Regions from separate parts of the Kocuria sp. UBA5001 genome, predicted to be linked through region 2. Evidence: riboswitches for the same ligand, from Rfam matches in the RefSeq annotation. Region 2 holds a riboswitch; each other region holds the start of a gene.
The links. A riboswitch is a leader RNA that binds a small molecule or an ion and turns the genes downstream of it on or off. The one in region 2 is predicted to bind S-adenosylmethionine.
Positions count from the first base shown of each region.

Region 1: it holds a riboswitch for S-adenosylmethionine, as region 2 does, so the genes downstream of both, B3G12_RS10195 (acyl-CoA dehydrogenase family protein) here and B3G12_RS08950 (LLM class flavin-dependent oxidoreductase) in region 2, are expected to answer to the same signal.
Region 3: it holds a riboswitch for S-adenosylmethionine, as region 2 does, so the genes downstream of both, B3G12_RS00300 (MetQ/NlpA family ABC transporter substrate-binding protein) here and B3G12_RS08950 (LLM class flavin-dependent oxidoreductase) in region 2, are expected to answer to the same signal.

Region 1 covers NZ_DGYR01000016.1:8,880-19,391, forward strand. The annotation lists gene B3G12_RS10165 (ABC transporter substrate-binding protein) at 1-656, opposite strand, end outside; gene B3G12_RS10170 (glycerophosphodiester phosphodiesterase family protein) at 1,456-2,361, opposite strand; gene B3G12_RS10175 (HAD-IIB family hydrolase) at 2,354-3,256, opposite strand; gene B3G12_RS10180 (YbhB/YbcL family Raf kinase inhibitor-like protein) at 3,263-3,784, opposite strand; gene B3G12_RS10185 (carbohydrate kinase family protein) at 3,889-4,821, opposite strand; gene B3G12_RS10190 (glyceraldehyde-3-phosphate dehydrogenase) at 5,093-6,508, shown strand; gene B3G12_RS10195 (acyl-CoA dehydrogenase family protein) at 6,596-8,032, opposite strand; SAM riboswitch class I at 8,210-8,301, opposite strand; gene B3G12_RS10200 (M18 family aminopeptidase) at 8,365-9,744, opposite strand; gene B3G12_RS10205 (CPBP family intramembrane glutamic endopeptidase) at 9,734-10,512, opposite strand, start outside.
Region 2 covers NZ_DGYR01000013.1:228,469-238,980, reverse strand. The annotation lists gene purL (phosphoribosylformylglycinamidine synthase subunit PurL) at 1-564, shown strand, start outside; gene B3G12_RS08975 (hypothetical protein) at 596-973, shown strand; gene cls (cardiolipin synthase) at 970-2,460, shown strand; gene B3G12_RS08965 (alcohol dehydrogenase) at 2,546-3,610, opposite strand; gene B3G12_RS08960 (DinB family protein) at 3,823-4,368, shown strand; gene B3G12_RS08955 (hypothetical protein) at 4,475-4,768, opposite strand; gene B3G12_RS08950 (LLM class flavin-dependent oxidoreductase) at 4,939-6,345, opposite strand; SAM riboswitch class IV at 6,430-6,544, opposite strand; SAM riboswitch class I at 6,685-6,776, shown strand; gene B3G12_RS08945 (ABC transporter ATP-binding protein) at 6,784-7,587, shown strand; gene B3G12_RS08940 (aliphatic sulfonate ABC transporter substrate-binding protein) at 7,591-8,637, shown strand; gene B3G12_RS08935 (ABC transporter permease) at 8,634-9,551, shown strand; gene B3G12_RS08930 (AMP-binding protein) at 9,688-10,512, shown strand, end outside.
Region 3 covers NZ_DGYR01000001.1:55,024-65,535, forward strand. The annotation lists gene B3G12_RS00275 (proline--tRNA ligase) at 1-1,660, opposite strand, end outside; gene B3G12_RS00280 (DUF4081 domain-containing GNAT family N-acetyltransferase) at 1,833-2,690, opposite strand; gene ispG (flavodoxin-dependent (E)-4-hydroxy-3-methylbut-2-enyl-diphosphate synthase) at 2,687-3,853, opposite strand; gene B3G12_RS00290 (methionine ABC transporter permease) at 4,031-4,687, opposite strand; gene B3G12_RS00295 (methionine ABC transporter ATP-binding protein) at 4,687-5,742, opposite strand; gene B3G12_RS00300 (MetQ/NlpA family ABC transporter substrate-binding protein) at 5,739-6,623, opposite strand; SAM riboswitch class IV at 6,718-6,832, opposite strand; gene dxr (1-deoxy-D-xylulose-5-phosphate reductoisomerase) at 6,884-8,143, opposite strand; gene B3G12_RS00310 (GlsB/YeaQ/YmgE family stress response membrane protein) at 8,317-8,580, opposite strand; gene B3G12_RS00315 (solute symporter family protein) at 8,756-10,396, opposite strand; gene B3G12_RS00320 (DUF485 domain-containing protein) at 10,393-10,512, opposite strand, start outside.

The sequences.
Region 1 (10,512 bases), on a different contig from region 2:
AACCGCGGGTCCGTGTTGACCACGTCCACCAGAGCCAGCGGCAGCTGACCCACCACGTCCACCTGGGTGGAGAGCAGCGCGTTGACCAGGGCGTCCTGGTCGTTGAAGTTCAGCAGATGGACCTCGTCCACGTAGGGCGGTTCGCTCCAGTAGTCCGGGTTGCGCTTGAGCACGGTCACCTGGCCGGGCTCGAACGAGCCGAGGGTGAACGGCCCGGTGCCCACGGGCTTGGCGGGATCGTAGTCCGCGGGCACGATCCCCATCGAGTTCTGGGCGATCGAGTCCACCAGGGACGCGTCCGGTTCCTTCAGCTCGAACCGCACCGTCCGCTCGTCCACCGCCACGGTGCGCTCGAGCAGAGCGAGAGCGGAGGCACCGGTCTTGGGATCGTCGGGGTCCGTGATCCGCTCGAACGTGGCCACCACATCCTGGGGCGTGAGGGGCCTGCCGTCGTGGAAGCGCACGCCCTCCCGCAGCCGGAACACCCACTCGCGCCCGCCCTTGCGGGGTTCTGCGGATTCCGCCAGGCCGGGGACCAGTTGGTAGTCGGGGTCGAACTCGTAGAGCCGGTCGTACAGCCCCATCACGCGCCCGCCGTCCGCGGTGACCACGGGTGCATGGGCGTCCAGGCTGTCGGACGCGCCGCCCCCGGTCATTCCGACCCGCAGGGTGCCTCCGCGCTGCGGTTCACCCGTGGCCCGGGCCGTCCCCGCTCCGGGCTGGCCTCCACTGCCGCACCCGGCAAGGGCCAACGACGCCGCAGCGGCGCCCAGGCCCATGAATCCCCTCCGGGACACCGCCGAGCGCAGCACGGCACCCACGGCGGGGGACGCTGCGACCTCGTGCGGGGCCGCAGCGCGGCCGGGGGCAGCCCTACGTTCGGGTGGCTGGATAGGGGGTGGCAGTGGATTCATGGTTCCTCGCAGGCGGCGTGGTCGCGGGCATGGTCGTCGTGCGCAGAGGCAGCGACGCAGAGCGGCGGAAGGGGAGGGCGCGGCAGCCCACGGAGGGAGTGCCGAGCGGCGCAGAGCCAGCTACGGGATCTTGCTGAGGCGCGCGGCCACCACGCGGTGTCTCCGCACGGGCGTCTGAGCGGTGAGCCGACGACGGTAGATCTCGGGCTGCGAACGGCGTGCACCGCCGCGGCGGGAGGGCTTCCGAGTCCCGCCCAGACGGCTACCGGCGGGAAGGACGAGGGCAGGGCTCTGGCGCATGCAGTGCACGTGGCCTCCCTGGTCTCGTCGGAGCGGGCCTCGCGGCGCACGGGGTGCTCGCCAGCCCGCTCGTGGCCTCGATCACGTTCCACGCTACCGTGCTGGGGCACCGAACGGGTGAAGCGTGGCACCTTGACGGAGCGCGTCGAACGCTCCTCGCCCTGCACCGGGGGTGGTCACGGGTCGCAGCGGCCAGGCGCATCCACGCCGCACGGGACCGCGCCCGCGTCAGCGCTGGGCATCAGTCCTGGGGATCAGGCGGCCACTGTCCCCGGCGGAGGAGCACGTCCCGGAGCAGGTCCGCGCGATCGGTGATCAGCCCGTCCACCCCGAGGTCGAGCAGCCGGTCCATGTCCGCGGGCTCGTTGACGGTCCACACCTGCACGCGCAGACCCTCCCGGTGGGCAAGGTCCAAGAACTGCCGCGTCACGATCCGCACGGTCACCCGCCGCCCCAGGGGCAGCTCCACGGTGTGCCGCTCTGGCAACTGCAGCGTGTCGAAGGGTGCGACCACGCGGGACCACGCCGCCCGGTGAGCCGCCCACAGCGCGTGCGCGACCCGCGGCGAGACCTTGTCGGTGAGGGGTGCGACCGCGGCGACGGCGAGGAACCCCGCTGTGCCGAGCGTTCCCGCGGAGGTCTTGGCGCGCCGCCCGGTAAGCCGGGTGATCCCTGCGAGCGCGCGGCGTCGTCGTGATTCGGAGAAGGACGTGACGCGCAACCGGTGCGCGGCGTGCTCGCGCGCCACGACCCCGGGCAGGGCGGCGACGGACGCCTCGTCCTTGACGTCGATGTTCAGGCACGCCTCGGGCAGCGCTCGCAGCAGCTCGGTGAGCGTGGGGATCTCCTCGGTGCCGCCGATGCGCACTTCCCGCAGTTGCTCCCACGTGAGGTCGTTGACCGCGCCGGTGGTGCCCGTGACGCGCTCCAGCGTGGGGTCGTGGAATGCCACGACCACGCCGTCCAGGGTCGTGTGCACGTCCGTCTCGAGCCACACGAAACCGAGCTCCGCGGCGGCCCGGAACGCGGCCAGCGTGTTTTCGTGACCGTCCGGGGAGAACCCACGGTGGGCCAGCGCGGCCGGGTTCCGGCGCCCGGACCCCGGGGCACGTTCGGGGCGCGGCGCCGCCGCGGGGCTCTCAGGCACGGTCGCTCTCCTTCTCCTCGGCGTGCTCGCCGGCGCAGTCATGGACATGGTCACGGTCACCCGGCACAGAGGCGAGGTACTGCTCGATCACCTGCGCCACGCCGTCCTCCGTGAACGCAGGCGCCGTGCGGGACACCGTTGCGACCACGCCGGGGTGCCCGTCCGCCATCGCGTAGCCGCGCCCGGCCCACGTGAGCATCTCGAGGTCGTTGGGCATGTCGCCAAAGGCCATCACCTCGGCGCTGGAGACGCCGAGCTCGGCGGCGAAGCGTTCGAGCGTCCGCGCCTTGGTCAAGCCGCGCTGACCCATCTCGACGAGCGGGGCGGCCGCGACGGAGTGTGTCACGGACAGCCGGTCCCCCACGATCTCCCTGACGCGCTCGAAGTACGCGGCGGGATCGGCATCGTCCAGCTTGGCCAGCAGCTTGACCACCTCGGTGCCCGGGGTCAGGGACTCGGCGAGCGGGGCCTCCGTGATGCCCTCGACCTCCATGCGGTCGGTGCGGGACCAGCCGAGGTCCGTGTGCACGGTGTCCAGGGTCTCCGCGGCGAACAGCGAGCCGGGGCAGGCTCGGGAGATGTCCTCGAGCACGGGCAGCGCCTGGGCCACGTCGAACACGCTCGCCTCCAGGATCCGTTCGGTCCCCGGGTCGTAGATCACCGCGCCGTTGGAGCAGATGACCACGCCGACGTCGTCGAGCTGCTCGTGCAGTGGGTGCAGCCAGCGCGAGGGGCGCCCGGTCACAAAGACCACCTGGATCCCGGCGTCCCTCGCGGCGGTGATGGCCGCGACGGTTCGGGGCCGGAAGCGGAAGTCGTGACCGAGCACCGTCCCGTCCAGGTCGCTCGCGATCAGACGGACGGGCGGTGCGGAAAGCCCCGTGTGCTCCGGCACGCGCGCTCAGGCCACTTCGTAGACGGGCGTGAGGAACGCCCGCCCGATAGCGTGCGTGAAGAGGTTGAAGTTCACCACGGCGGGGCTCGAGGTCTCGTCAACTTCCAGCTCGGCAACGTCCGCCGCGGTCACGCAGATGATGTAGCGGTGCGGGCCGTGGCCCTCGGGCGGGGCTGCACCCAGGTACTCGTCCGTGCCGCCGTCGTTGCGCTGCGTCACGGCGCCCTTCGGGGGATTCGACGCCGCCCCGGTCGCCAGTTCTGTCACGTCCGCAGGGATGTTGGACAGGCACCAGTGCCAGAACCCGCTGGGGGTGGGGGCGTCCGGGTCTAACATCGTGACCACGTAGGACTTCGTGCCCTCCGGGGCGCCGCTCCAGGACAGCTGCGGGGAGATGTCCTCTCCACCGGCGCCCATGACCCCGGAAACCTGGGGCATGGCGAACGTGGCGCCCTCGGTCACGTCCGTGGACGTCACGGTGAACTCGGGGAGCTCAGGCAGGTCGGCGTAGGGGTGGCGGTCGTACATGACGGTGTTCCTCTCGTCGTGCGGATCGGGCTTCTGATGACCGGGCGGGGCGGAGCCCAGCGGTGTGGGGCCCGCACACGGTGCGCTCTGGTGGGCCTGGCGGGTCAGGAGGTGACGGGCAGGTCCTCGCGCGTGGGCAGGTCCGCGCCGGCCCGGGAGACAGTGACCCCGGCGGCGGCCGCCGCGTAGAGCAGCAGCCCGGTGACCTCGTCGGCACCCAGCTCCTCCAGGGACGTGACCGCGGAGGCACCCAGGATCTCGCGGTCCGCGAGCGCGGAGAGCAGCGCCGCCATGAAGGAGTCCCCTGCACCCACGGTGTCCGCGACGGTGACGTGCGCGGCCGGGACGGACACGCCGTCGCGCCCGGTGCCGCGGCTCACGGCCCACGGGCCCTGGGCGCCGCGGGTGACCACCACGAGACGGGGCCCGGCCTTGAGCCAGGCGCGCGCGGTCTCCTCGATGCTGCGGTGCGGGTAGAGCCACAGCAGGTCCTCGTCCGAGGCCTTGACCACGTGTGACAGCGCAACGATGCGCTCCGCCCGGGCACGCGCGTCGGAGGAGTCAGGGATGATCGTGGGGCGGCAGTTGGGGTCGTAGGAGACCAGAGCGGTGCGCTGCGCACGCTCCACGGCCTCGCCCACGACGGTGGCGCCGGGTTCGAGCATCGCGCCGATCGAGCCCACGTGCAGCAGCGAGGTGCCGTCCAGCAGCTCGTCGATCCGCGCGGTGTCCACGTCCAGGGACCAGTCCAGCTGGAAGTCGTAGGTGGCCGCACCGTGCTCGTCCAGGTTCGCCTGGGCCACGGAGGTGGGGCGGGCGTCCGCTTCGAACGGCAGCGCCACACCGTTGCTGCGCAGGTGCTCCACCACCTGGTGGCCGTAGTCGTCCTGCCCGTAGCGGCCCAGGAACTGGACCTCCTGGCCCAGCCGGGCGAGTCCCACGGCCACGTTCATGGGGCTTCCGCCCACGTGTGCGCGGGGTTCTGCGCCGCTGCGGGACACCACGTCCACGAGGGCCTCGCCGATCACCGTCAACATGGCACCACGGTAGCAAAGGGGGTGCGCGTGACCCGGCTGCGGAGGACCGCACACACCGGCACGACATGTGCGGGGCGTACGTCCACGACGTCGCGCTCGGGCGGCGGCGTCATCCTGCGGCACAGATCGGGGCCGCCCCCGCGGACCCGTAAACTGGGCGGCGACGAGCAGCGCCGCTCACGAGGCGCGCCACCCCGCCAGTCCGCGCACTGTCGCGCGACTCCAAGACGGCCCGGACGACGACGTCCCGGGCCGAGGAAGAAGGTTGCTCATGAGCGCCACCTGGTCCGAACGAGAAGCCCTCGCCGAGCAGCTGGTCCCCCTGGTGGGGCAGCTCCACCGCAACAACAAGGTCGTCACCACCGTGTTCGGGCGCTCCCTGGTGCACAAGTCCGTCACGGACATCATCAAGGTCCACCGCTTCGCGCGCCGCATCCTGGGCGAGGAGCTGCCCCTGGACAGGACGGTGGAGATAGTCGTGGCCCTGGGCGGCCTGGACCTGGGCGCCTGCAACGTGGACGTCGCCAAGCTGTACCAGGGCTTCACGGACTCCGGTGCCACGGACCTGGCCGCTCACCTGCGCGAGGCGCTCGCCCCCGCCGTGGGCCAGCACGGCAGCAACGACGCCGAGACCCGGGACGTGGTGCTCTACGGCTTCGGCCGCATCGGCCGGCTGCTCGCGCGCATTCTGCTCAACCGCAACGACGGCACGGGCCTGAACCTGCGCGCCGTCGTGGTGCGCCAGAAGCCCGGAAACGACCTCGTCAAGCGCGCCTCGCTGCTGCGCCGCGACTCGGTGCACGGCTCCTTCGACGGCACCATCACGGTGGACGAGGAGAACAACGTGATCACTGCCAACGGCGTGCCGATCCAGTTCATCTACGCGAACTCCCCCTCGGAGATCGACTACACCGAGTACGGCATCCACGACGCCCTGGTGGTCGACAACACGGGCGTGTGGCGTGACGAGGAGGGCCTTTCCCAGCACCTGCAGGCCAAGGGCGTGGGCAAGGTGCTGCTCACCGCCCCCGGCAAGGGCGACATGAAGAACATCGTGTGCGGCGTCAACGACAAGGACATCTCCCCGGAGGACACCATCCTCTCCGCGGCGTCCTGCACCACGAACGCGATCACCCCGGTCATCAAGGTGCTCAACGACGAGTACGGGATCGTCCAGGGACACGTGGAGACCGTGCACTCCTACACGAACGACCAGAACCTGATCGACAACTGGCACAAGGGCGACCGCCGCGGCCGCTCCGCCGCCATGAACATGGTGATCACCGAGACCGGCGCCGCGAAGGCCGTGGCCAAGGCCCTGCCCGTGATGCAGGGCAAGCTCACGGGCAACGCGATCCGCGTTCCCACCCCGGATGTGTCCATGGCCATCCTGAACCTCCAGCTGGAGAACGCCCCGGCGGACAAGGACCAGGTCAACGCGTTCCTCAAGGACATGTCCCTGAACTCGCCCCTGCGCAAGCAGATCGACTACGTGGACTCCCCGGACGTCGTGTCCACGGACCTCGTGGGCTCCCGCCGCGCCGGCGTGGTGGACGGTCTCGCGACCATCGTGAACAACAGCTCCGTGGTCCTCTACGTCTGGTACGACAACGAGTTCGGCTACTCGTGCCAGGTGGTGCGCGTGATGGCCCGCATGGCGGACATCTCCATGCTGCAGCTGCCCTAGCAGGCCTCCCGGGGCGCTGCCCCGGCACAACGGCGCCCGGTGACCTCCCCCCGCGGAGGGCCACCGGGCGTCGTCGTCGGTGGCGTGTCAGGAGGTCGCGGAGCCGCGGACCTCACCGATCGCGTTGACCCCGAACATGGGCGTGCCGTTGACGCGGTGGTCCCCGACGATGCGCGCCTTGTAGATCACCGGGTTGTGCGTGGCGACGGTGCGGGCGTTGCGCCAGAACCGGTCCAGCGCCTTGGAGCAGGACACCGCCGAGGCACCCAGGACGTCGAAGATTCCGTCCGTGACGTCCTTGACCAGCCCGGGAACCACCACGTGCGCCTGGGCCACGGCGAGCTCGCACGCGTTCGTCAGCTCCTCGGGATCGGTGATTCGGGGCTCCTGGCCGAGCACCCCCACGGCGGCGTCGACCTCGCGCGCGGCCTGCAGCACGATCGCCCGCGCGGCGGCCGCCTGGGCACTGAGCTCGCCCACGCGCTGCAGCACCTGGGGGTCCTCACGGGTCACCGCGCCGTTGCCCGTGTTGAAGCCGCGGGTCCTGGCACGCACCAGGTCCACGGCGGCGGTCGCGGCGGCCCCCGCGATGCCCGCCTCCACCGAGAGCAGCACCAGCTGGAAGACCGCGGTCTCCTGCGTGCTGCGCCCGTCCCTGTTCCGCACATTCTCCGCAGGCACCACGACGCCGCGGAAGTGGGTGGTGCCCGTGCCGGTGAGCTGCTGGCCGAAGCCGTCCCAGTCGTCCACCATCTCCACGCCCTCCCAGTCGCTGCCCACGAGCGCGTGGGATCGGGCCTGCTGGCCGGGGATCTGCGCGGTGACCTGGATCCAGTCCGAGAAGATCGACCCGGTCGAGTAGTACTTGGTGCCGTTGAGCTCCCAGCTGCCGCCCTGCTCCGATCGGGCCAGGCTCGTGGCGGCGGTCCCCAGCGCGGCGCCGGAGCGTTCGGTGGCGGCGTTGCCCACGGTCTCGCCCGCGGCAATGCGCGGGAACCATACGTCCGCCTCGCCCGCACCCAGGCTCGCGAGGAAGCCCAGGTGGGAACGGTAGACGTGGGCCACGCTGGAGTCCGCGGCGGCGAGCTCCACGAGCAGCTCCACCGTCTGCGCAAGCGTGGCGCCGTAGCCGCCCCGGGCCACCGGCAGGGTCAGCGCCCCGAACCGCAGCGCGTTGAGCCACCCGAAGCACTCGAACGGCAACTCGTGGTCCTGCTCGCGGGCCACCGCGCGCGCGGCGATCCGCGCGAACACGGGGCGGAAGACCTGCAGCAGCTCCTGCGTGGGGATCTCGCCCGCGGGCGGGAACCCCGTGGCGCGGTCGCTGTCCGCGGAGCCGCCGGGAACGCCGCCCGCGAATGCCCCGGGGACGACGCCGCCGGAGCGGGTGCTTCCCGTGCCGAAGGCCCCGGCGGCGGCGGCCTCCCGCAGCGCGGTGGCTGCGGCGACCTCCTGCGCCACCTCCCGTACTGCGCTCTCGCGGGCCCGGGTGCGGGGGGATTCGGTGGTCTGGGTGGTGCTCATGCGCTGACGGCTCCCTGCGTCGGATCCGCGCCGCGCGCCGTGCCCCTCGGCCGGGACGCGCCCGGGACCGTGCGGCGGCGCGGGCCTCCCCCGGGCGACGTCCGCGCACGCGGGGCGCGGACGTCGCCCACCGCGGGAGAGGCGACGGTCACCGAACCGGTCAGCGGAGCATGGCACTGTCCATCGGCCGTGGTGGGAGCACCGGCCCGTGACACGGGCGGTTGCTGCGGCGTCGACGAGCCACGTCTCTCGGCCGCTCTGGATGGCGTTACGTGCTCAATCCATCACGCGGGCCGCGAGGGTGTCAACGCGCGTGTCCTCCCGTGACCGGCTCAGCCCCGCCAGAAGCTCGCAACCGCCACGTTCAGCGCCAACAGGTCCCCGGTGTGGACGAGCTCGCGAGCCGAGTGCATCGACAGCAGCCCCACGCCCACGTCCAGCGTGCGCATCCCCAGCCGGGTGGCCGTGATGGGTCCGATGGTCGAACCGCACGGGATGTCGTTGTTCGCCACGAACTCCTGGTAGTCGATCCCGGCGTCCTCGCAGATCCCGGCCCACAGCGCGGCACCCACGGCGTCCGTGGTGTAGCGCTGCTTCGCATTGATCTTCAGCAGGGGCCCGCGACCAGGTTCAGGCGTGTTGACCGGATCGTGGTGGCCTTCGTAGTTGGGGTGCACCAGGTGCCCGGCGTCCGAGGAGAGGCACACGGAGCCCGCGATCTCCCGCAGGTGCTCCTCCCGCGACTGCCCGCGGGCGGCCGCGATGCGTTCCAGGACGTCCTCGAGGAACGGTCCGCCCGCGCCCGAACGGGTCTCGGAGCCCACCTCCTCGTGGTCGAACGCTGCCAGGATGCTCACGTGCGGGGCGGCCTCGAGCTCCTCCACGTGCTCGGTCATGGCACGCAGTCCCGCGTACACCGAGGTCAGGTTGTCGAGCCGCCCGCTCGCGAGCAGGTTGGACTGCGCTCCGATGAGCTCGGGAGCCTGGGTGTCCGCCACGGTGATGTCGTAGCCCAGAATGTCCTCGGGCGCCACAGTCCCAAACGCCTGGTCACCGGCCGACGACGACGCGTGCGTGGCCTGCGCGAGCACCGCCAGCACGTCCGCGTCCTGCGCGTCCCCCACGCCCCACACGGGCTGGGTGTGGCGCTGCTTGTCGAGGGTGAGGGCCTCGTTGGCGCTGCGGTCCAGATGGATGGCCAGCTGCGGGATCCGGGCAACGGGCCCGGTGGCGCTCAGCACCTCGCGGGGCCCGTTCTCCCCTCGTACCACGAGACGCCCGGCAAAGCGCAGGTCCCGGTCCAGCCATGAGTTCAGCAGCGCGCCGCCGTAGACCTCCACCCCGGCCTGGTACCAGCGGTGGGAGACGGTGGTGGGGCGGGGCTTGAGCTTGAAGCCCGGCGAGTCGGTGTGGGCGCCCAGCACGCGGTAGCCCGCGCCGGCCGCGGCACGGGACGGCAGCACCCAGGCGATCAGGGCGCCATCGCGCACCGCGTAGTAGCGGCCCCCCGAGCCTTCCGGCCAGGCCTCGGCCTCCGAGAGGCGCGTGAACCCGGCGCCCTCCAGCGCGGCGGCGGCCGTGGCGACGGCGTGGAACGGGCTGGGCGAGGCGGTGACGTACTCCCCCAGACCACGCGCGAAGGCGGTCTCCGGGGCGGAGCCCGTCGCGGCGTCGGCGGCGGACGGGGAGCTCACGGGCGATCTATTCGTCATGGACCCCAGTGTAGGAGGGGCTCTCCGGGCGGCCCCGGTCCGCCGGGGGCGCCAGCTGCGGCTGCCCCTGCGAGGTGCGCGTGTCCAGCACGCCCACGTAGCGCCCCTCGGCGTCGCGGACCGAGTAGGGGCCGTACTGCGGCGGCAGCGTCATGTAGGTCTGGGTGATGGGGTTGAGCACGTAGGCGGCCATGCCCGAGGAGTCCGCGGCGATCGCCGCGGGGCGGGCGTGCAGGTCGGGCATGCGCGGCGGTGCCGGCGGCGGAGGGAGGATCACGGTGCGCGTCACGGCCAGCGCCGGGCGACGGCGCACGAGCCAGAACACGATCGCCAGGTACGCGCCGTTGAGGATGACCTCGAAGACCACGTCCGAGGGGCTGCCGGAGGTCTCGTTCATGTCCGCGAGACCGACCATGCCCATGGCGGTGACCACCATGTTGTTCACCGTGTGCAGTGCGATCCCGGCCTCCAGGCCGCCCGTGCGCCACGTGACGACGCCCATGGTCACGGCCATGATGCCCACGGAGACCTGACCCCACACGTCGTAGGTGTGGCCGAGCACGAACAGCGGCACCGGAAGGAGGATGGCCCAGGCCGGGTGCTTGAGCCAGCGGCCGATGGTCTGCGCCAGATAGCCGCGGAAGACCAGCTCCTCGGCGGTGCACTGCAGGGGCACCACCACGAGCCACAGCACCACGAGCCACCCGAAGCCCGGTGCCAGTTCGAGCTGCGGGACGCCGCCGCCGGTGGTCATGTCCAGACCGATCC
Region 2 (10,512 bases):
ATGGGCGTGCTGGACGACGTCACCCGCCGCACGCCGTCGGGCTGGCGGGAGGACGGCCAGGCCATCTACCTGCTCGGCGAGACCGCGGACGAGCTGGACGGCTCCGAGTGGGCGCGCGTGCGCGGCCACCTGGGCGGCACGCCCCCGCGCGTGGACCTGGGCCGTGAGCGCACCCTCGGGGACATGCTCATCAACATGTCCCGGGACGGCATGATCGACGCCGCGCACGACGTCGCGGAGGGCGGGCTGGGTGCCACGCTCGCCGAGATGGCGCTGCGCTTCGGCGTGGGCGCGCGGATCGGGCTGGGCGAGGTCGCGGAGCGCGACGGTGTGGACCTGTTCACGCTGCTGTTCTCCGAGTCCCAGGGCCGCGCCGTCGTGGCCGTGCCCCGCTCCGAGGAGGTCCGCTTCAGCGACATGTGCACCGTGCGTAACTACCCCTTCGCGCGAATCGGCGTGGTGGACGCCGTAAGCGGCACGCTGGACTTCCAGGGGGAGTTCGCCGTGGCGCTGGACGCCCTGCGGGAGGCCCACGAGGCCACGCTGCCCCGCCACTTCGGCTGAGGCACGGGGGCGGAGCCCGTTGGGTGTGGCCATGATGGACGAACTGCCCGAGCTGGACGGGCCCCGGCCGCCGCGCACCGAGCGGCTGGAGCTGCGTCCGTTCACGTGCGAGGAGCTCGAGGCCGGGGCGGACGGGCGCACGCTGCCCCGCTTCGCCCCCGGGTTCCCCGCCGCGGCGGACCGGGACTGGGCGCGCGGTGCCAGCGAGGCCGGCGCGCACTTCGCCACCGAGTCCCCGTACTCGCGCTTCGCGGGGGTCGAGCTCGTCACCGGCGGGATCGTGGGCACGGGCGGCTTCTCGGGCCCCGCGATGAACGCGGAGCTGGAGCTGGAGGGTTCGCTGGTCGCCGACCGGCGCCGCCGGGGTCTCGTACCACCTCCCCCACCCCTGATGGAACCGCAAGCATGAACCCCTGGATCCCCTTCAACCTGCTGCCCGCGGACACCGTGCCCGAGTGGATTCTGGTCGCCCTCGCGGTGCTGGACCTCGTGGCGAAACTCGTGGCGCTGGGCTGGATCCCCCACCAGCGCCGCCCGTCCGTAGCGCTGGCCTGGCTGCTGGCCGTGTTCCTGCTGCCCTACGCGGGCCTCGTGCTCTTCCTGGTGCTGGGCTCCTCCCGGCTGTCGCGGCGCCGCATGGACAAGCAGGCCCGGATGAACCACGTGATCCAGGAGAACACCCCGGAGGGCGTGGCCCTGGGCCCAGAGTTCGACCGGTACCCGGAGTGGGTGCGCACCACCGCGGCGCTCAACCAGAACCTCGGGGCGCTTCCCATGGTGGGCGGCAATGACTTCGAGATCCTCCCGGACAACCACCGAAACATGGCCCGGATGGCGGCGGACGTGGACGCCGCCACGGACTACGTGCACTTCGAGTTCTACATCGTGGCCGTGGACGAGGTCTCCAGGGACCTGCTCAACGCCCTGATCCGTGCCCACGAGCGCGGCGTGCGGGTGCGCATCCTCATCGACCACGTGGGGTCCCTGGGCTACCCCGGGTACGCGGAGCTGGTCCGCGAGTTCGACCGATCCGGGGTGCCGTGGCGGCGGATGCTCCCCATCCGCCCGTGGCGCGGGGAGTGGCAGCGCCCGGACCTGCGCAACCACCGCAAGATCCTGGTCGTGGACGGGCAGGTGGCCTACACCGGTTCGCAGAACATCATCCACCGCTCGTACAACAAGTCGAAGAACGTGCGGAAGGGACGGCAGTGGAAGGACCTCATGATCCGGGGTACCGGCGCCGTGGTCACAGAGCTCAACGCGGTGTTCGTCTCGGACTGGTACTCGGAGACCGACGACCTGCTGCTGGACGAGTCCCCCGCCGCCCTGGAGCAGGCCTCCGGGCCCATGTTCGCGCAGGTGGTGCCCTCCGGGCCCGGATTCGAGACCGAGAACAACCTGCGGCTGTTCAACCACCTGATCTACAACGCCAACCACCGCGTGGTGATCTCCAGCCCGTATTTCGTACCGGACGAGTCCCTGCTGCACGCGCTCACCACGGAGGCCCAGGCGGGGGTGCGGATCCAACTGTTCGTGGGTGAGACCTCGGACCAGTTCCTCGCGCAGCACGCCCAGAACTCCTACTACTCGGAGCTCGCGCGCGCCGGGGTGCAGATCCACCGCTACAGCTCCCCCACCGTGCTGCACGCCAAGTTCGTGCTGGTGGACGACATCGTCTCGGTGATCGGCTCCTCCAACATGGACGAGCGCTCGTTCGCGCTGGACCTCGAGGTCTCCGTGATGATCGTGGACCACGGGTTCCGCGAGCGGATGGAGCGGATCGTGGAGCAGTTCACCGCGCACTCCACGCGCCTGGACCTCGGCGTCTGGGAGAAGCGGCCCCTGGGCCGCAAGTTCGTGGAGAACGTCTGCCGCCTCACCTCCGGGCTGCTCTGAGGTGGTACTACGACGACGCCACCCGGGGTAGCCGGGTGGCGGCGGCGTCGTTGTCCTCGTAGTGCGGCGCCCGCGCCGCGACGGCTCAGGAGGCCACGAGCACCGTGCGGCCGTTGAACGTGCGGTTGCGCAGGCCGTCCAGCGCGGAGTTGACCTCCTGTGCGGTGAGCGGGAGCTCCGTGATGGGCGGCCTGGGCAGATCCGTGTCCTGGGCGAGCTTCACAAGCTCCTTGAGCTCGGGCAGGCTGCCCACGAAGTTGCCGCGGATGTTCAGCAGGTTGAACGCCACGAGCGCGGTGGGGAACGTGAACTGGCCGCCGAACAGCCCCACGCTCACCAGGGTGCCGCCGTTGGCCAGGGCGAACAGGGCGGCGCTGGAGGTGTCCCCGTTGTTGACCAGGTCGATGGCCGCGGCGATCTTCTCCCCGCCGGCCGCCACGATGTCCTTGTGGAGGGCCTCGCCACCCGCTACCACGGTTGCCGTGGCACCCATTGCGGTGGCGTTCTCCAGTGCCTTCTCACTCATGTCCACCGCCACGATGTTCTCGTGGCCCAGTGCCTTGAGCAGCGCAATGGTCATGAGCCCCACACCACCGGCGCCGATGACCGCAACCGGCTTGTCCGCGGGGACCGGGATGATCTTCTGGATGGCCGAGTAGGACGTCAGCCCAGAGCAGGCCAGCGTGGCACCGAAGGAAGGCTCGATGTCCCCGAGCGGCACCAGGTAGCGGTCCCCTGGAACCAGGACCTCCTCCGCGTAGCCGCCGTTGAGTGCCACCGAGAGGTTGCGCTTGGCGCCGCTGCAGTAGTTCTCGCGGTCCTCCTGGCAGGCCTGGCACTCACCGCACCCGACCCAGGGGTAGACGATGTACTTGGTGTCCCCCGGCTGCACCGTGGCCTGCGGGCCCACCTCCACCACCTCTCCCACGATCTCGTGGCCCAGCACCACCGGGTACTGCGCGCCCGAGGCGGTCAGCTCGCGACGCCCCGCGCTGCCCAGGTCGAAGTACCCGTCCTGAGCGTGGACGTCCGAGTGGCACACCCCCGAGTTCGTGACGCGGATCAGCACCTCGGAACCCGTGAGCTGGGGCTTCTCCAGCTCGATCTCCTCCGCCGGGGCACCGGGCTCGGCATGGGCGAAAACCTTCATGGCTACTCCTTCGTAGCAGTTGCGTTCGTGCGACTCGCAGTGTGAGCCTCACCATAATTCTAGGCCGCACCACCCGGATGCCGAACCGGTGCGCCGGGGCTCGCCGCACTGCCAGGTGACGGGCCACCGGGGCCCGCACGACGACGTCGCACCCGCCGGCCCGTGGTGGGCCTTCCGGCAGACCGAGCTACGGGAAGGTCTAGCGTGACCCCATGGACGAGACACCCACGGACACGACCCACCGATCCGAACCACCCCAGCAGGGCGACGAGACCGCCACCCTGCTGGGGTTCCTGGAATACCTGCGCGCTACGGTCGCGTGGAAGACCGAGGGGCTCAGCACGGCGCAGCTGCACGAACGTCCCCTGCCCAGCACCATGACCCTGGGCGGCATGCTCCGCCACCTCACCTACGTGGAGGACCACTGGTTCTGCTACGTGCTCAGCGGGCAGCGGCAGTGCTCCCCGTGGGACGCCGTGGAGTGGGAGAAGGACCCGGACTGGGACTGGGACTCCGCCTCCGAGGCGGGCGGGGACGCCCTGCGAACGCACTGGGCCGCCGCTGTGGAGCAGTCCCGGCAGCGGTGGGAGAACTTCGCCGCGGAGCACGCTCACCCGATGGACGCGCTCGTGGCCCGTCCCCTCCGCGGGGACATGAACGCCCGGTGGGTGCTCACGCACATGGTCGAGGAGTACGCGCGCCACTGCGGCCACGCAGACCTGCTGCGGGAGGCGATCGATGGCGCCGTCGGGGAGTGAGGTCCTTGCGACCGACGGCGCCTGGGCCGACCCACGAGCCCGGGCCACGCCACTCGGTGTCGGGATGGCGGTCGCACGGGTCAGTCACGAGCCGGGCGGGCCACCGTCACTCCACTCGGCAGCCGCAGCTCACCGGATCCTGTGGGATCGGTTCCAGGCTGCGTACCGCCAGCAGGTGACACTCTGGGAAGCGGTGGCCCTCGTCCGGGCGGCTCATGGTGTGCCAGACCTCGCGGAAGCCGGCCCGCAGGAGGTGGTCCGCCATCACCTCGGGGTGCCAGCGCCAGGCCGGGCCCACGGCGTGGTCAAAGGAGACGACCGCCCGACCGCGGTCCATCGCCTGGAACGCGAGCATCACCACGCCGCCCTCCGGCATCCGCTCTGCCCGGTCCGCGCGCACGCCCGCCACCCTGCACCGCCCGCTGCGGCACCGTCCGGAACTAGTGCCGTCCGGAACAGGGCCCCGGCGGCGCGGACCCCGGGCGGGAAACGGGCCGTTGTCCCACCCGAGTGGGGTGCCCCGGCAACCCGGCCGTGCGGCGTCGTCCTCCCTGCGTCCCGGGCCGCCGCTCAGCGGGAACTGGCCGTGGCCACGGAGCACGCGTCCGCGAACGCGCCCCGGTAGGCCGCGGCGGGGTGAGTGTCCTTCACGCGGTCCTGGCCGGCTCCGTAGAGGGACTCGCGCAGGGTGGAGCCCTCGTACTCGGTGCGGTAGCGGCCGCGGGCCTGCAGTTCGGGGACCACGTACTCCACGAAGTCCTCGAAGGAGCCCGGGCTCACGTGGTAGGCCAGGTTGATGCCGTCCAGGCCGCCCTCGTCCACCCAGCGCTCCAGCTCGTCCGCCACGGTGGACGGAGAGCCCACGATCACGGCGCCCATCCCGCCCAGGGCGCAGTGCTTGGCGATCTCCTCGCGCGTCCACCGCTTGTCCTTCGCCTGGAGGGTGAACGGGGTGAGGAAGGACTGGATGGAGTCGGTCTTGATGTAGTTCAGGGCCTCGTCCTCCGGGAACTGGGAGAGGTCCACGCCGGACCAGCCGCCGATGATCGCCTGGGACGCCTCCAGGTCCACGTACTGCAGGTAGTCACGGTACTTCTCCGCGGCCTCCTCATCCGTGTCCGCGACCACCACGGAGAGCATCGCGTAGATCTTCACGTCCTCCGGGTCCCGGCCCTGGGCCTGCGCCTGCTCGCGGATCTTGTCCGTCATGTACCGGGTGAGGTCCGGGCGGGTGCCGCCGATGAACACCGCCTCCGCGTGCCGCCCGGCGAACGCCTGCCCGCGCGAGGATGCACCCGCCTGGAAGATCAGCGGCGTGCGCTGCGGGGACGGCTCGGTCAGCCCGGCCCCGGGAACCGTGAAGTGCTCGCCGGCGTGCCGGATGGGGTGCACCTTGGTGGGGTCCGCGTAGACCCCGGATTCGCGGTCCTTCACCACGGCGTCGTCCTCCCACGAGCCCTCCCAGAGCTTGTAGCACACGTCCAGGAACTCCTCCGCGATCTCGTAGCGCTGGTCGTGCTCGATCTGGCGCGGCAGCCCCTGGTTCTCAGCGGCGGAGGGCAGGTAGGAGGTGACCACGTTGAAGCCCACGCGCCCGCGCGTGAGGTGGTCCAGCGTGGCGAACTTCCGGGCGAGGGTGTAGGGCTGCTCGTAGGTCACTGCGCTCGTGACGCCGAAGCCCAGGTGCTCCGTCACGGCGGCCATGGCCGAGACCTGCATGAACGGGTCGTTGACCGGGACCTGCGCGCCGTCCCGCACGGCCGGTGCCGCGGAGTTGCGGTAGATGTCGTAGATCCCGACGACGTCCGCCAGGAAGAGTGCGTCGAACTTCCCCTTCTCCAGCAGCCGGGCCAGATTCGTCCAGTACTCGAGCGTGTTGTACTCGGTGGCCCGGGACCGCGGGTGCCGCCACAGGCCAAAGCTCTGGTGGTCCACACAGGTCATGTCAAATGCGTTGACGGAGATCCGCTTGCTCATGTGCCGGTTCCTTGAAGTTGACGCAACCCGCACCCCGTGCACCGCCCGCGGCGGCCATCTGCGGGTCCAGCGCGCGCGTGTGCGGCGCCGTACTTGCCGCATGCGGTGTGCCATGCGGCCCGATCCTCACCTGGGGCACCCCGCTACGGGAGAGGGTTGCCGTCCGACAAGCCAGGGCTGAACGTCGGAACTCGTGATCGTCTCGATCCAGAGTCTAACCACGCTCCCTCAGCAGGCGAAGCTCCACGTGACGCCGCGTGACCCCGCGCACCACCGATCCCCGTGGGCTGTCTCACACCGACTTGCATCACCGCTCCGGGCAACCGTTGAATGAGGGCGTTCCCATCCGGAGCGGCTGAGAGACCTGGCTCGTCGACGTCGCAGCAACCGGCCCCACGCGGGCAAGGTGCTAATGCCAGGAACGATGGAGTTGATGAGTTGCGTCATGTCCTCACACGCCCGGACACCGCCCTCGACGCCGCGGCGGTCTCGTTCGAGAACCTGGGCAAGTCCTTCCCCTCCCGCGACGGTCGGTACGAGCAGCCCGTCCTGACGGACGTCTCCTTCCGGGTCGAGCCGGGAGAGATCGTCACCGTCCTGGGCCCCTCGGGCTGCGGGAAGTCGACGCTGCTGCGCGCGGTGGGCGGCCTCAGCGCCCCCACGTCCGGCGCGGTACGGATCGACGACGACGTCGTCTCCGGGATCGACCCGCGCTGCGCCGTCGGCTTTCAGGAGCCGCGGCTGCTGCCCTGGCGCACGATCACGAAGAACGTGGAACTCGGCCTGCCCGCGAGAACCCCGAGCGGCACTGGCCGACGCCGGGTGGCCGAGCTGCTGGATCTCGTGGGGCTGACCCACCACGCGGGCCACCGCCCCGGAGAGGTCTCGGGCGGCATGGCGCAGCGCGCGTCGCTGGCCCGTGCGCTGGCCCGCAACCCCCGGGTGCTGCTGCTGGACGAACCCTTCGGCGCGCTGGACGCCCTCACCCGGATCCGCATGCAGGACCTCCTGCTGCAGGTGCACCGGGCGGATCCGACAACGGTCCTGATGGTCACGCACGACGTCGAGGAGGCGCTCGTCCTCTCCGACCGCGTGGTCGTCCTGACCCGAGAGACCCCCACGAGCCCGGCCACGGTGGCGGAGGTGCTCGCCCCGGATCAGGCCCGCCCGCGCTCCCGGGACGACACCCGCCTCACCGCCATGCGCACCCACCTGCTGCGCCTGCTCGGTGTGGAGCGCTGAGGGGTGCCCGTCGTCTCACGCCGGGGCGTGCTGCGTGCCGCCGCCCTCTCCCCCCTGGCGCTGCCGTTGAGCGGCTGCGTCATGGCCGGGGAGGGCCCCGGACGCGGCGTGGCCGGCGGCTCCGCGGACGAGATCTACCTGGACTACGCCACGTACAACCCGCTGTCACTGATCATCAAGTCCAAGGGGTGGCTCGAGAAGGTTGCCGCCGAGCACGGCCAGAGCGTCACCTGGGTCTACTCGGCCGGGTCGAACAAGGCGAACGAGTCCCTGCGCGCGGGCGTGGTCGATGTCGGCTCCACCGCCGGCTCGGCCGCGCTGCTGGCACGGGCCAACGGCTCCCCGATCAAGACCATCAGCCTCTTCTCCCAGCCCGAGTGGTCTGCCCTGGTGCGCACGGCGGCCTCGCCCGTGCGCGCCATCGCTGACCTCGCAGGCAAGAGCGTGGCCGTCACCAAGGGGACGGACCCCTACTTCTTCCTGCTGCAGTCCCTGAAGGCTGCGGGGATGAGCGCGGAGGACGTCACCGTGACGAACCTCCAGCACGCGGACGGGCGCACGGCCCTGGACTCCGGCCGGGTGGACGCCTGGTCCGGGCTGGACCCGATCATGGCGGCGTCCGAGCAGAACGGCGACGTGCTGTTCCACCGCAAACTCGAGTACAACACCTACGGCTTCCTCAACGTCCGCGAGGTCTTCCTGCGGCTGAACCCCACCGGCGCCCAGGACGTGGTGAACACCTACGCCTATGCCCGCTCCTGGGCGGCGCGGCACCGTGACGAGGGGATCGAGGTCCTCGCGGAAGCGGCGAAGATCGACCTCGACACCGCCACCCGTGTGTGGCACCGCACCCACCTGGACATCGACCCCGTCCCCGGCGAGAAGCAGCTCGCCGTGCTGCGGGAGGTGGGCCCGATCCTCGTCGACTCGGGGGACGTGCCCTCGCAGCAGGATGTGGACGACGCCCTCGCGGGGATTGTCGAGCAGCACTACGCACAGAGCGCGGACGCCGACGCCGCGGCCCGGGCCATCGAAGGGAACGCCCCATGAGCACGCACTCCACCTCCGGAAGCACGACCCTGGACGAGGTGACCGGCGAACCCCTCGGCGGCGCGAACGCGAGCACGGTGCCCGCCGCCGAGCACGAAGGCTCCGGTCCGCTGCCCCCACGACGTCGACGGGCAGGTTCCGTGCCGCGCACCCGGCTCACGGTCGCCCTGCTCGGACTGGTGCTGCCCGTCCTGCTGCTGCTCGTGTGGCACCTCCTGTCCACGAACGGCTTCTACTCCCCTGTGCAGCTCCCGCAGCCCTCGGCCGTCCTCGGCGCCGGGTGGGAGCTGCTGCGCAGCGGTGACCTGTGGGTGCACGTGGGGATCTCCACCCAGCGCGTGGTCGTAGGATTCATGCTCGGCAGCGCCCTGGGCCTCGCCGTCGGCGCCCTGGTGGGACTCTCCCCGTGGGCGCGGATCCTCGCCGGGCCCACCGTCGGAGCCCTGCGCGCGGTACCGTCCCTGGCCTGGGTTCCGCTGCTGCTGCTGTGGATCGGGATTGGGGAGAACTCCAAGGTGACCCTGGTGGCCATCGGCGCGTTCTTCCCCGTGTACACCACGGTCTCCGCGGCGCTGCAGCACGTGGACGGGCAGATCGTCGAGGCGGCCCGCTCGTTCGGCATCCGGGGCGTCCGGCTGTTCACCACCGTGCAGCTGCCCGCCGTGCTGCCCGCCGTGATCTCCGGGCTGCGTCTCGCGCTGGCCCAGGCGTGGCTGTTCCTCGTGGCCGCCGAGCTGCTCGGCTCCTCCATGGGGCTCGGATTTCTGCTCACCGACTCGCAGAACAACGGTCGCACGGACCGGCTCCTGCTCGCGATCGTGCTGCTCGCCGTGCTGGGCAAGCTGACAGATGCGCTGATCGGGGTCTTCGAGCGCTGGACACAGCACCGGTGGGGCTCGGCCCCCGCCACCTGAGCCCGGTTTCTCGTCCGGGCGGCGTCGGCACCCGACGACGACGCCCGCACCCCTGAGCACGCCACCCACCCGAGGCGCGAGCCCCACGGCCGCCGCCCCCTGACCTCCGACGGACCATGAACCAGGAGACACCACGATGACCGCGTTCGCATACACGGACCCCCACGCCCCCACCCCGAACCCCGCGCTCATCTCGGACGAGGCGCGGATCGAGTTCTGGGCGGAGCAGGCCGGCCGGCTGGACTGGGCCGAGCCGTGGCACACGACCCACCGCTTCGAGAAGCCGCGGCGCACCGGGGAGGACGAGGACGGCAATCCCACCTACACGGTCCCGGAGATCGCGTGGTTCGAGGGCGGCACGCTCAACGTGTCCTACAACTGCGTGGACCGCCACGTGGCAGCGGGGCGCGGCAACCACGTGGCCCTGTACTTCGAGGGCGAGCCCGGGGACCGTGCGGTCTACACGTACGCGGACCTGCAGCGGGAGGTCTGCAAGGCCGCCAACGCCCTGCTGGACCTCGGTGTGGAGAAGGGCGACCGCGTGGTGATCTACCTGCCCGTGATCCCCGAGACGGTCATCATCACGCTGGCGTGCGCCCGGATCGGCGCGGTGCACTCACTGGTCTTCGGCGGGTTCTCAGCCGAGGCGCTGAAGTTCCGTGTGGAGGACACCGGCGCGAAGGTGCTGGTGACCACGGACGGGCAGAACCGGCGCGGCGTCGTCGTGCCCGTGAAAGCCGCGGCGGACGAAGCGTGCAACGGGGAGAACGCGATCGAGCACGTGGTGGTGGTGCGCCGCACCTCACGCCCCGGCCGCACGGACCTGCCGCGGGGCACGCGCGGGCTGCGGTCCAAGGACCAGGAGCTCGTGCCGTGGACGCCCGGACGGGACGTGTGGTGGCACGAGCTCACCGCGCAGGCCTCCGAGGTCCACGAACCCGAGGCGTTCGACGCCGAGACG
Region 3 (10,512 bases), on a different contig from region 2:
GCAGCTCTGCATCCCGGAACTTCACGCCCGGGGAGACCTTGGGACGGTCGTCGAACACGACCGTGATCCCGGCGGACTCCAGCTCCGCAACGATTTCCTCTGCGGCCTCCAGGATCTCCGCGCCCTTGCCCGTGGCCACCACGTGGACGTCGGCGGGGCTGATGTTGCGGGGCCACACCAGGCCCTTGTCGTCGTGGTAGTGCTCCGCGATGGCCGCGAGCGCGCGGGTCACGCCGATGCCGTACGAGCCCATGGTCACGGTCACGAGCTTGCCGTTGCTGTCGAGGACCTTCAGCCCCAGGGACTCCGCGTACTTGCGGCCGAGCTGGAAGACGTGGCCCATCTCGATACCGCGCGCGATCTCCAGCGGTCCGGAGCCGTCCGGGGCGGCGTCGCCCTCGCGCACCGCGCAGGCTTCCAGCGTGCCGTCCCACGTGAAGTCGCGCTCCGCCACGAGCCCGTACACGTGGCTCTCCGCCAGGTTCGCGCCCGTGATCCAGGAGGTTCCGGGAACCACGCGGGGGTCCACGAAGAACGGGATGCCGGTGGCGGACTTCTCGCCCAGCAGGGGCTCGTCCGTGCTCAGCCCCGGACCGATGTAGCCCTTCACGAGCTGGGGGACGGCCCGCAGCTGCTCCTCGCTCGCGGCGGCCACCTCGAGCTCACCGCCCTGTCCCAGGGCGGTGCCGATGCCGGCCTCCACGCGCTTGAGGTCGATCTCCCGGTCCCCGGGGACGCCCACGGCCACGAGCTGCTTCGTGCCGTCCGGCAGCGTCACCGACAGCACCACGTTCTTCAGGGTGTCCGCGGCGGTCCAGGGCTCGCCCTCGCGGGGGTGCAGCTCGTTGGAGCGCTCCACGAGCGTGTCGATCGTGGGGCTCGACGGCGTGCGGTGCACCTGCGCGGCCGGGGCCTGCGAGTAGTCGAGCGGCTCCGGTGCCACGGTGGTCACGGCCTCGACGTTCGCCGCGAAGCCGCCCGCGGTGCGCACGAACGTGTCCTCCCCCACCAGTGAGGGGTGCATGAACTCCTCGGAGCGGGAGCCGCCCATGGCACCGGAGGTCGCGGCGACCGCCACCACCGGCAGACCCAGCCGCTCGAAGATCCGCACGTACGCGGCGCGGTGCTTGGCGTAGGACTCGTCCAGCCCGGCGTCGTCGACGTCGAAGGAGTAGGAGTCCTTCATGATGAACTCGCGCCCGCGCAGCAGCCCGGCGCGGGGGCGGGCCTCGTCCCGGTACTTCGTCTGGATCTGGTAGAGGGACACGGGCAGGTCCTTGTAGGACGAGTACATGTCCTTGACCAGCAGGGTGAACATCTCCTCGTGCGTGGGCGCGAGCAGGTAGTCCGCGCCCTTGCGGTCCTGCAGCCGGAAGAGGTTCTCGCCGTACTCGGTCCACCGGTTGGTGGTCTCGTAGGGCTCACGCGGCAGCAGCGCCGGGAAGTGCACCTCCTGCGCGCCGATCGCGTTCATCTCCTCGCGCACGATTCCCTCCACACGGCGCAGCACCGCGAGTCCGAGGGGCAGCCACGTGTAGATCCCGGGCGCCGCGCGGCGGATGTAGCCCGCACGCACGAGCAGCTTGTGGCTGTCGACGTCCGCGTCCACGGGGTCTTCGCGCAGGGTGCGCAGGAAAAGGGAGCTCAGGCGAAGCGGCACGAAAAGGTCCTAACCGCCCGGGGAACGGGCCGATCTGGGCAATGGATGTCTCCTGGGAGTCTATCGCTGTGCCCCGGGGATGCTCACGGCGGCACGGCGTCGCATGCGGCACGACGCCGCTCGCAGCACGGCACCGCTCGCCGGGCGGCGCCACTGGCAGCAGGACCGTCCCTCACAGCAGGACGGTTGCGAACTCCCCGGTCTGCTCGAAGCCCACGTGGCGGTAGGTGGCCAGGGCCGGGGCGTTGAAGGAGTTCACGTAGAGGCTCACCACCGGGGTGCGGACACGGGCGAGGGCCACGGTGGCCGCCATGCACGGCACGGCCAGACCGCGGCCGCGGTACCGGGGGTGGATCCACACGCCCTGGATCTGGCAGACGCGCCCGTGCCGGGAGCCGACGTCCGCCTTGAACACCACGGTGCCGTCCTCGTCGCACAGCACCGCGGTGCGACCCTCCGCGAGCAGCGAGCGCACGCGTCGTCGGTAGCCCTCGGCCCCGCTGGTCAGCGGCGAGTAGCCCACCTCCTCGGTGAACATCGCCACGGCGGCGGGAAGCACCCGGTCGAACTCCTCGGGTCCCGCCCAGCACACGCGCGAGGCCGTGCCACCGAGCAGAGCCGGGGCGGGGTCCCGCTCCATCACGAGCAGGGGCTGGTGGGCGCGGACGTCGAACGGTGCGGGCCAGTTCTCCCGCACCCGGTCCCACAGCCCCAGCACGGGCTCGGCCGGGCCGAAGACGGAGGCGAAGCGGGGCCCGCCGCGCAGCAGGAGGTCCGCGACGAGGTCCGTTCCCCGCTCGTCGAGGGCGATCGGGACGACGTTCGTGCCCACCCAGCACGCCCCCTCGAGCCGGCCGTCCGGGCCCCGCACGCCGTAGACGGGCGGCGTCGCACTGCCGCCGTCACGGATGCGCTCCACGTGGGCGGCCACGAACACCGAGGACACGGCGTGCTCGTCGAGCAGCCGGTCCAGCTCCCCCCGGCCCACGGCGGCGGGCGGGAGCAGCCTCGGGTCGCGGCGTCGGATCACCCGGCGGTCACGACCGGGGCACCCTCGACGGGCTGGCCGTTCTCGTCCACGCCCATCTCCTCGGCCATCTCGTTGGCCTGGGCGAGCAAGGTCTCCACGATCTGGTCCTCGGGAACGGTCTTGATGACCTCGCCGCGGACGAAGATCTGGCCCTTGCCGTTGCCGGAGGCCACGCCGAGGTCCGCCTCACGGGCCTCCCCCGGTCCGTTGACGACGCAGCCCATCACGGCCACGCGCAGCGGCACCGTGAGGTGGGCGAGACCCTCGTTGACCTCTTCGGCGAGCTTGTAGACGTCCACCTGGGCGCGCCCGCACGAGGGGCAGGAGACGATCTCCAGCTTGCGGGGGCGCAGCCCCAGGGACTGCAGGATCTGGTTGCCCACCTTGACCTCCTCCACCGGCGGCGCGGAGAGGGAGACGCGGATGGTGTCACCGATGCCCTGGGAGAGCAGGATGCCGAACGCGGTGGCGGACTTCACCGTTCCCTGCAGCGCCGGCCCGGCCTCGGTCACGCCGAGGTGCAGGGGCCAGTCCCCCCGCTCGGCCAGCAGCTGGTAGGCGCGGACCATGGTCACGGGGTCGTTGTGCTTCACGGAGATCTTGAAGTCGTGGAAGTCGTGCTGCTCGAACAGCGAGGCCTCCCACACGGCGGACTCCATGAGCGCCTCCGGGGTGGCCTTGCCGTACTTCTGCAGCAGCCGCTTGTCCAGGGAACCGGCGTTGACGCCGATGCGGATGGAGACCCCCGCCGCCTCCGCGGCGCGGGAGATGCCCTCGATCTGGTCGTCGAACTTGCGGATGTTGCCCGGGTTCACGCGAACTCCCGCGCACCCGGCGTCGATGGCCGCGTAGACGTACTTCGGCTGGAAGTGGATGTCCGCGATCACCGGGATCGGGGACTTCATGGCGATGATCGGCAGGGCGTCCGCGTCGTCCTGGGACGGGCACGCCACGCGCACGATGTCGCAGCCCGCGGCGTTGAGCTCCGCGATCTGCTGCAGCGTGGCGTTGATGTTCGTCGTGGGAGTGGTGGTCATCGACTGGACGCTGATGGGGCTCTGCGAGCCGACACCCACCGAGCCCACGCGGATCTGGCGGGTCGGGCGCCTGGGTGAGAGGACCGGCTGGGGTGCCGCCGGCATGCCGAGGTTGACCGAGGTCACGAATTTCCTCCAGGGAATTTGGCGTGCGGGGCCCGCGACACGCGCCCCGTGGGAAAGACTTCCCCCATTGTGCCCCACTCGTCCGACACGCGGCAGCCGCGCGTGACCCGCCGAACACCACGACGCCCCGGCAGCGCACAGGCTGCCGGGGCGGCGTCGGGAACTCGCGGGGGCGCCTCAGCGGCGCATGATCCTGCGCGCGAGCCAGTTGCCGAAGAACTGCACCAGCTGGACCAGGATGATGATCACGATCACCGCGGCCCACGTCACCTGGTCGTTGAAGCGCTGGTAGCCCAGGCGCAGGGCGAAGTCACCCAGGCCGCCGGCGCCGATCGCGCCCGCCATCGCGGACATGTCCGTGATGCCGATGACCAGGAACGTGTAGCCCAGGACCAGCGGGCCCAGTGCCTCGGGCAGGATCACCGTGGTGATGATCTTCCAGCGCGAGACGCCCATGGAGCGGGCCGCCTCGATCACGCCGGGATCCACCGTCATGAGGTTCTGCTCCACGATCCGCGCCACCGCGAAGGTGGCCCCGATGGTCATGGCGAAGATCGCGGCGTTGGGGCCCAGCCGGGTCCCCACCACGCTCTCCGTGAGCTTGCCGAGGGCGGCCAGCAGGATGATGAACGGGATCGGGCGCACGAAGTTCACCAGGAGGTTCAGGACGGTGAAGACCGCCCCGTTCTCCATGATGCTTCCTCGCCGGGTCACGTAGAGCCCCATGCCCACGGCCAGGCCGATGAACCCGGCCAGCACGAGGGTCACGGTGACCATGTAGAGCGTGAGCCCCGTGGCGCTCAGCAGCTGCGGTGCCAGTGTGGACCACTCCATCACTCAGCCACCTCCTCAACCTTGGTGACCGCCCGGAGGGCATCGACGGTCCGTTCGACGGCGTCCGGCGGGCCCGTGAGGGACAGCGTGAGCGTCCCGAAGGACCTGGACTGCAGGATGGAGATCCCTCCGAAGGCGATGTTGAAGCGCACGTCCGTGCGTGCTGCGTCCGAGAGCACCTCGCCGATCCGGTTCTGGTCGCGCACATCCACCATGACCAGCCGTCCCGGGTGCTCGCGGCGCAGCTTCTCGACCTCCGCGGCGTTGGGCACCGTGTGCATCACGGAGCCCACGAACTTGCGGGTGGTCTCGGCCTGCGGGTGCGCGAAGACGTCTGCGGTGGTCCCCACCTCGACCACGCGACCGCTGTCCATCACGGCCACGCGGTCTGCGATGGCACGCACCACGTCCATCTCGTGGGTGATGAGCACCACGGTGATCCCCAGTTCGCGGTTCACCCGGCGCAGCAGCGCGAGAACCTCCTGCGTGGTCTCGGGGTCCAGCGCGGAGGTGGACTCGTCCGCGAGCAGCAGCTCGGGGTTGGACGCGAGCGCCCGGGCAATGCCCACGCGCTGCTTCTGCCCGCCCGAGAGCTGCTCCGGGTAGTTGCGGGCCCGCTCGGTGAGCCCCACGAACTCGAGCAGCTCCGTGACACGTGCCCGGCGCTCCTCGGGCTTCCACCCCGCCCGGCGCAGCGGGTACTCGATGTTCCCGGCCACGGTGCGCGAGGTGAACAGGTTGAACTGCTGGAAGATCATCCCGATGTTGTGGCGCACGGAGGCGAGCTGGGTCTCCGACCGGCCGCTGACCTGCTGGCCACCGACCTCCAGGGTGCCGGACGTGGTGGTCTCCAAACCGTTGATCAGCCGCACCAGGGTGGACTTTCCCGCGCCCGAGTAGCCGATCACGGCGAAGATCTCCCCGCGCTTGACGTCCAGGGTCACACCGTCCACGGCGGTGACCTCACGGGGGCGTCGCTTGGGCCCGGTGGTGAAGACCTTGCTGACGTCGCGGAAGCTGACCAGGGTGTCCCCGGCGGCGGGGGCTGCACTCACTTGGTCTGGTCCTTCAGGTCCTGGGAGTAGCGCGTGAGGAGGTCCTTGAGCTCCTGCTGGTCCACCTTGGTGGGGACCGCGGTGCCCTTGGTCTCCTTCTTCTCGGCCTCCTGGACCTTGTCGTCGTAGTAGAACCCGGCGACCTTCTTCAGGGTCTCGTCGTCCGCGTTGGCCTCGGTGGACGCGAAGATGTTGTCGTACACCTTGGCGCTGTCCGCCGTGGGGTCGTCCTGGGCCAGCGCGGACTTGGGCTCGAGATTGGCACGGTCGAGGAAGTCGTTGTTCACCACGGAGGCGGCCACGGAGTCCATCGAGAGCACGGTCTGCTCCGCAGAGACCGGGCGCACCTTGATCTTGGACTTGTCCGTATCCACGTCCTGCTCGGTGGGGGCGATCGTGTCCTTCGTGAAGCTCACCAGACCCTGCTGCTTGAGCAGGTTCAGCGAGCGGGAGAGGTTGATCGAGTCGTTGGGAACCGCGATCTCGTCCCCCTGCTTGAAGTCGTCAACGGACTTCAGCGTCTTGGAGTACAGCCCCAGCGGGAAGATGGAGGTGGAGCCCACCGGGGTGATGGTGTCCCCGGAGTTGTTGTTGTAGTCCGCGAGGTACGCGATGTGCTGGAACCAGTTCATGTCGATGTCGCCGCTCTTCAGCGCGGGGTTCGGCTGGCTGTAGTCGCTGAAGTCCACGAACTCCACGGTGACGTCGTTCTCGGCGGCCACTTCCTTGAGGGCGTCCTGCACCGGCGTGGCCCCCACGATGCCGATGGTGATCTTGCCGTCCGCGGCCGGGTCCGTGTTGTCGGACCCGCCACCGCACGCGGTCAGGGTGAGGCCCAGGGTGGTGGCCAGAACGAGGGGAATCAGACGCTTGGTTCGCATGATCGTGCCTTTCCAGGGTCGGGAGTGGTTGCGCCGCGCAAACGGTCCCGCACTGGACGGAGGGTGCAGATCAGGCATGTGCCATTTCAGAGAAAAACCGCACTTGCCGTGATCGCATCGAATCGCGGCCGGATGGTCATCTGGGGCACCCCGCTACGGGAGAGGGTTGCCGTCCGGCCAGCCAGAGCTACGCGCCGGATCTCGTCATCCGCACAGAATCGTAGCACGCGACGTGTGACGAACCGTGACGCCCCGGGACCTCAACGGCGCCCCGCAATGCGCTCGTCCGCGACACGGCGGGCCCACTGCTCGGCGGCCAGGACGTCCTCGAGACCCGGCTGCGCGACGACGTCGTGCTCCCCCAGCACCCACTCGACCACGTCCACGATCTCCGTGAAACCCAGCTGCGAGCGGTGGAAGGCGTGGACGGCCTGCTCGTTGGCCGCGTTGAACACCGCCGGTGCCGTGCCGCCGGTGGTTCCCGCGCTCTTCATGAGCTCCACGGCGGGGAACGCCACCGGGTCCAGCGGCTCGAAGGTCCACTCGGCCGCCCGCGTCCAGTCGCACGCGGCGGCCGCGCCCGGCACACGGTGGGGCCAGCCGAGGCCGAGCGCGATGGGAAGGCGCATGTCCGGCGGCGAGACCTGCGCGAGGGTGGAGCCGTCCACGAACTGGACCATGGAGTGCACCACGGACTGCGGGTGGACGGTGACGTCGATCCGCTCCAGCGGCACGTCAAAGAGCAGGCTCGCCTCCAGCACCTCCAGGGCCTTGTTCACCATGGTCGCGGAGTTGGTGGTCACCATCACGCCCATGTCCCACGTGGGGTGGCGCAGCGCCTGCTCGGGGGTCACCTCCGCCAGCTGCGCGCGCGTCATCCCGCGGAACGGACCGCCGGAGGCCGTCAGCACCAGGCGGTCCACCTCCGCGGCCGTGCCGGAGCGCAGCGCCTGGGCGATCGCGGAGTGTTCCGAGTCCACCGGGATCAGGGCGTCCTCGAGTCCTGTGGCCGCGGCTGCGCGTTTCACGAGCGGGCCGCCGGCGATCAGCGACTCCTTGTTGGCCAGCGCCACCCGCCGACCCGCCCCGAGGGCGGCGAGCGTGGGAGCGAGTCCGATGCTGCCGGTGATCCCGTTGAGCACGAGGTCCGCGCCCTCCCACGCCGCGATCCGCTCCGCGGCGTCCGAGCCGTGCAGGATCTCGGGCACGGGCGACGACGACGCGCGGGCGGCGGCCGTGAGCGCCTCGCGCAGGCGGGCGGCGTCGTCCGCGGAACCGCTCGTACCCACGGCCCGCACCCGGAAGGCGACGGCCTGGCGGGCCAGCAGATCCAGGTTGGACCTGCCTGCAGCGAGGGCGACGACTTCGAACGGCGAGTGACCTACACCCTCCCCCGGCCTGCGCAGCCCGGCGGCCTCCGCGACGACGTCCAGGGCCTGCGTGCCGATGGAGCCCGTGGACCCCAGGATCACCAGGCGGCGGGGGGCATCCCTGGTGGCGGCGTCGAGGTCGGGGGTCATGGCGCGGGTCTCAGTCATGCCCCCAGTATCCCGCGTGCTCGGCCCCTGGCACGCACGCGGACCCGCCCGGGTGCGGACACGGCCTGGGGCACGGATACGGACCCGGGTACGGAACAAGGGCGCCACCCGGAGGTGACGCCCTTGTTCGCTGGGTCAGTGCGACCGCTGTGGACTCAGCGGCGACGGCCGGCCACGAAGCCGTAGATCAGCAGCACGATGATCGCGCCGATCACGGACGTGATGATGGTGCCGAAGCTGATTTCGTCGATACCGGCGTGCAGACCGGGAATGATGGACCCGATCCAGCCACCGAGGAACGCGCCCACGATGCCGAGGATGATGGTGACGATGATCCCGCCACCCTGCTTGCCCGGAAGGATCAGCTTGGCGAGAGCGCCCGCGATCAGACCGAGGATGATCCAGCTGAAAATGCCCATGTCTCCACCTCTAGTTACGTTTGTCACACAGGCGGGTGTCCGCTGTGATCGTGTTCAGGGAACCACCATCATTCTACTACTTGTTTCCGGCGTAAGGACACAGGTCACAGGGTGGTGTAGCACACGCTCCCGCCCTGCGGACGACAGCCGCGGAACCTGGAGGCAGCGCCCCCGGTCAGTGGTTGACGGCCTTCTCCGCGCCCACGCCGGTGAGGGAGCGAACCTCCATCTCCGCCTGCTTCACCGGATCCTCCCTGCGGCGCTCCGTGATCGAGCCGATGAACCCGAGCAGGAAGGACGCCGGGATGGAGATGATGCCCGGGTTGGACAGCGGGTAGATGGCGAAATCAGCGTCCGGGAGCATCGAGGTCTCCGAGCCGGACATCACCGGCGAGAAGACGATCAGCACCACGGAGAGGATCAGACCTCCGTACATGGACAGCACCGCCCCGCGGGTGGTGAAGCGCTTCCAGTACAGGGAGTAGAGGATCGTCGGCAGGTTCGCGGAGGCCGCAACGGCGAAGGCGAGGGCCACGAGGAACGCCACGTTCTGCCCCTGGGCGCCGATGCCGCCGAGGATCGATATCACGCCGATGATCACCACGGTGGTCTTGGCCACGCGCAGCTCCTGCCGGGGGTCCGAGTTCCCCTTCTTGATCACGGAGGTGTAGATGTCGTGCGCGAACGACGCCGACGCCGTGATGGCCAGGCCCGCGACCACGGCCAGGATGGTGGCGAACGCCACCGCCGCGATGAGACCCATGAGCACGGAACCGCCCAGTTCGTAGGCGAGCAGCGGGGCTGCCGAGTTCACACCACCCGGTGCCGACTTGATCCGGTCCGAACCGATCAGCGCAGCCGCACCGAAGCCGAGCACCAGGGTGAAGAGGTAGAACAGGCCGATCAGCGAGATCGCCCAGACCACGGACTTGCGGGCTTCCTTGGCGGTGGGCACCGTGTAGAAGCGCATCAGCACGTGCGGCAGACCCGCGGCTCCGAGCACCAGGGCGAGGCCCAGGGAGATGAAGTCGAGCTTGGAGATCTCGCTCACGCCGTACTTCAGCCCGGGCTCGAGCATCGCCGGGTTGTTGTTGGTCTCCACCGCCGCCCCGAGGATCGAGGAAAAGTTGAAGCCGAACATGGCCAGGATCCACACGGTCATCACGGCCACGCCGGTCACGAGCAGGCACGCCTTGATGATCTGCACCCACGTGGTGCCCTTCATGCCGCCCACGAGCACGTAGACGATCATGATGACGCCCACGATCACGATCACGAGCGACTGCCCGGCCTTGGAGCCGATGCCCAGCAGCAGGGAGACGAGCGCGCCCGCTCCAGCCATCTGGGCCAGCAGGTAGAAGAACGTCACGGCCAGCGTGGAGATGGAGGCCGCCACGCGCACCGGGCGCTGGCGCAGCCGGAACGAGAGCACGTCCGCCATGGTGAACTTGCCGGTGTTGCGCAGGGGCTCGGCGATCAGCAGCAGCGCCACGAGCCACGCGACGAAGAAGCCGATCGAGTAGAGGAAGCCGTCGTAGCCCTGCAGGGCGATCGCTCCCACGATGCCCAGGAACGAGGCGGCGGAGAGGTAGTCGCCCGCGATGGCCAGCCCGTTCTGCGTTCCCGAGAACGAGCGGCCCCCGGCGTAGTAGTCAGCCGCCGTGGCGGTGGACTTCGAGGCCCGGATCACCACCACGAGCGTCACGACCACGAACGAGACGAAGATGGAGATGTTGATCGCCGGGTTGCCCACGGTGGAGGTGGGTGTGTCCGCGAGCTGGACGATCGGCAGGGAAACTGCGGGGACGGCGATCATGGCCGGGCCTCCTGGGTGGTCTCAGCCCGGTGGGACTGCTGGGATTCGAGGTGCTCGCGCAGGGCGGTGGCCTGCGGGTCGAGCGTGCGGTTCGCGAAGCGCACGTAGGCGGCGGT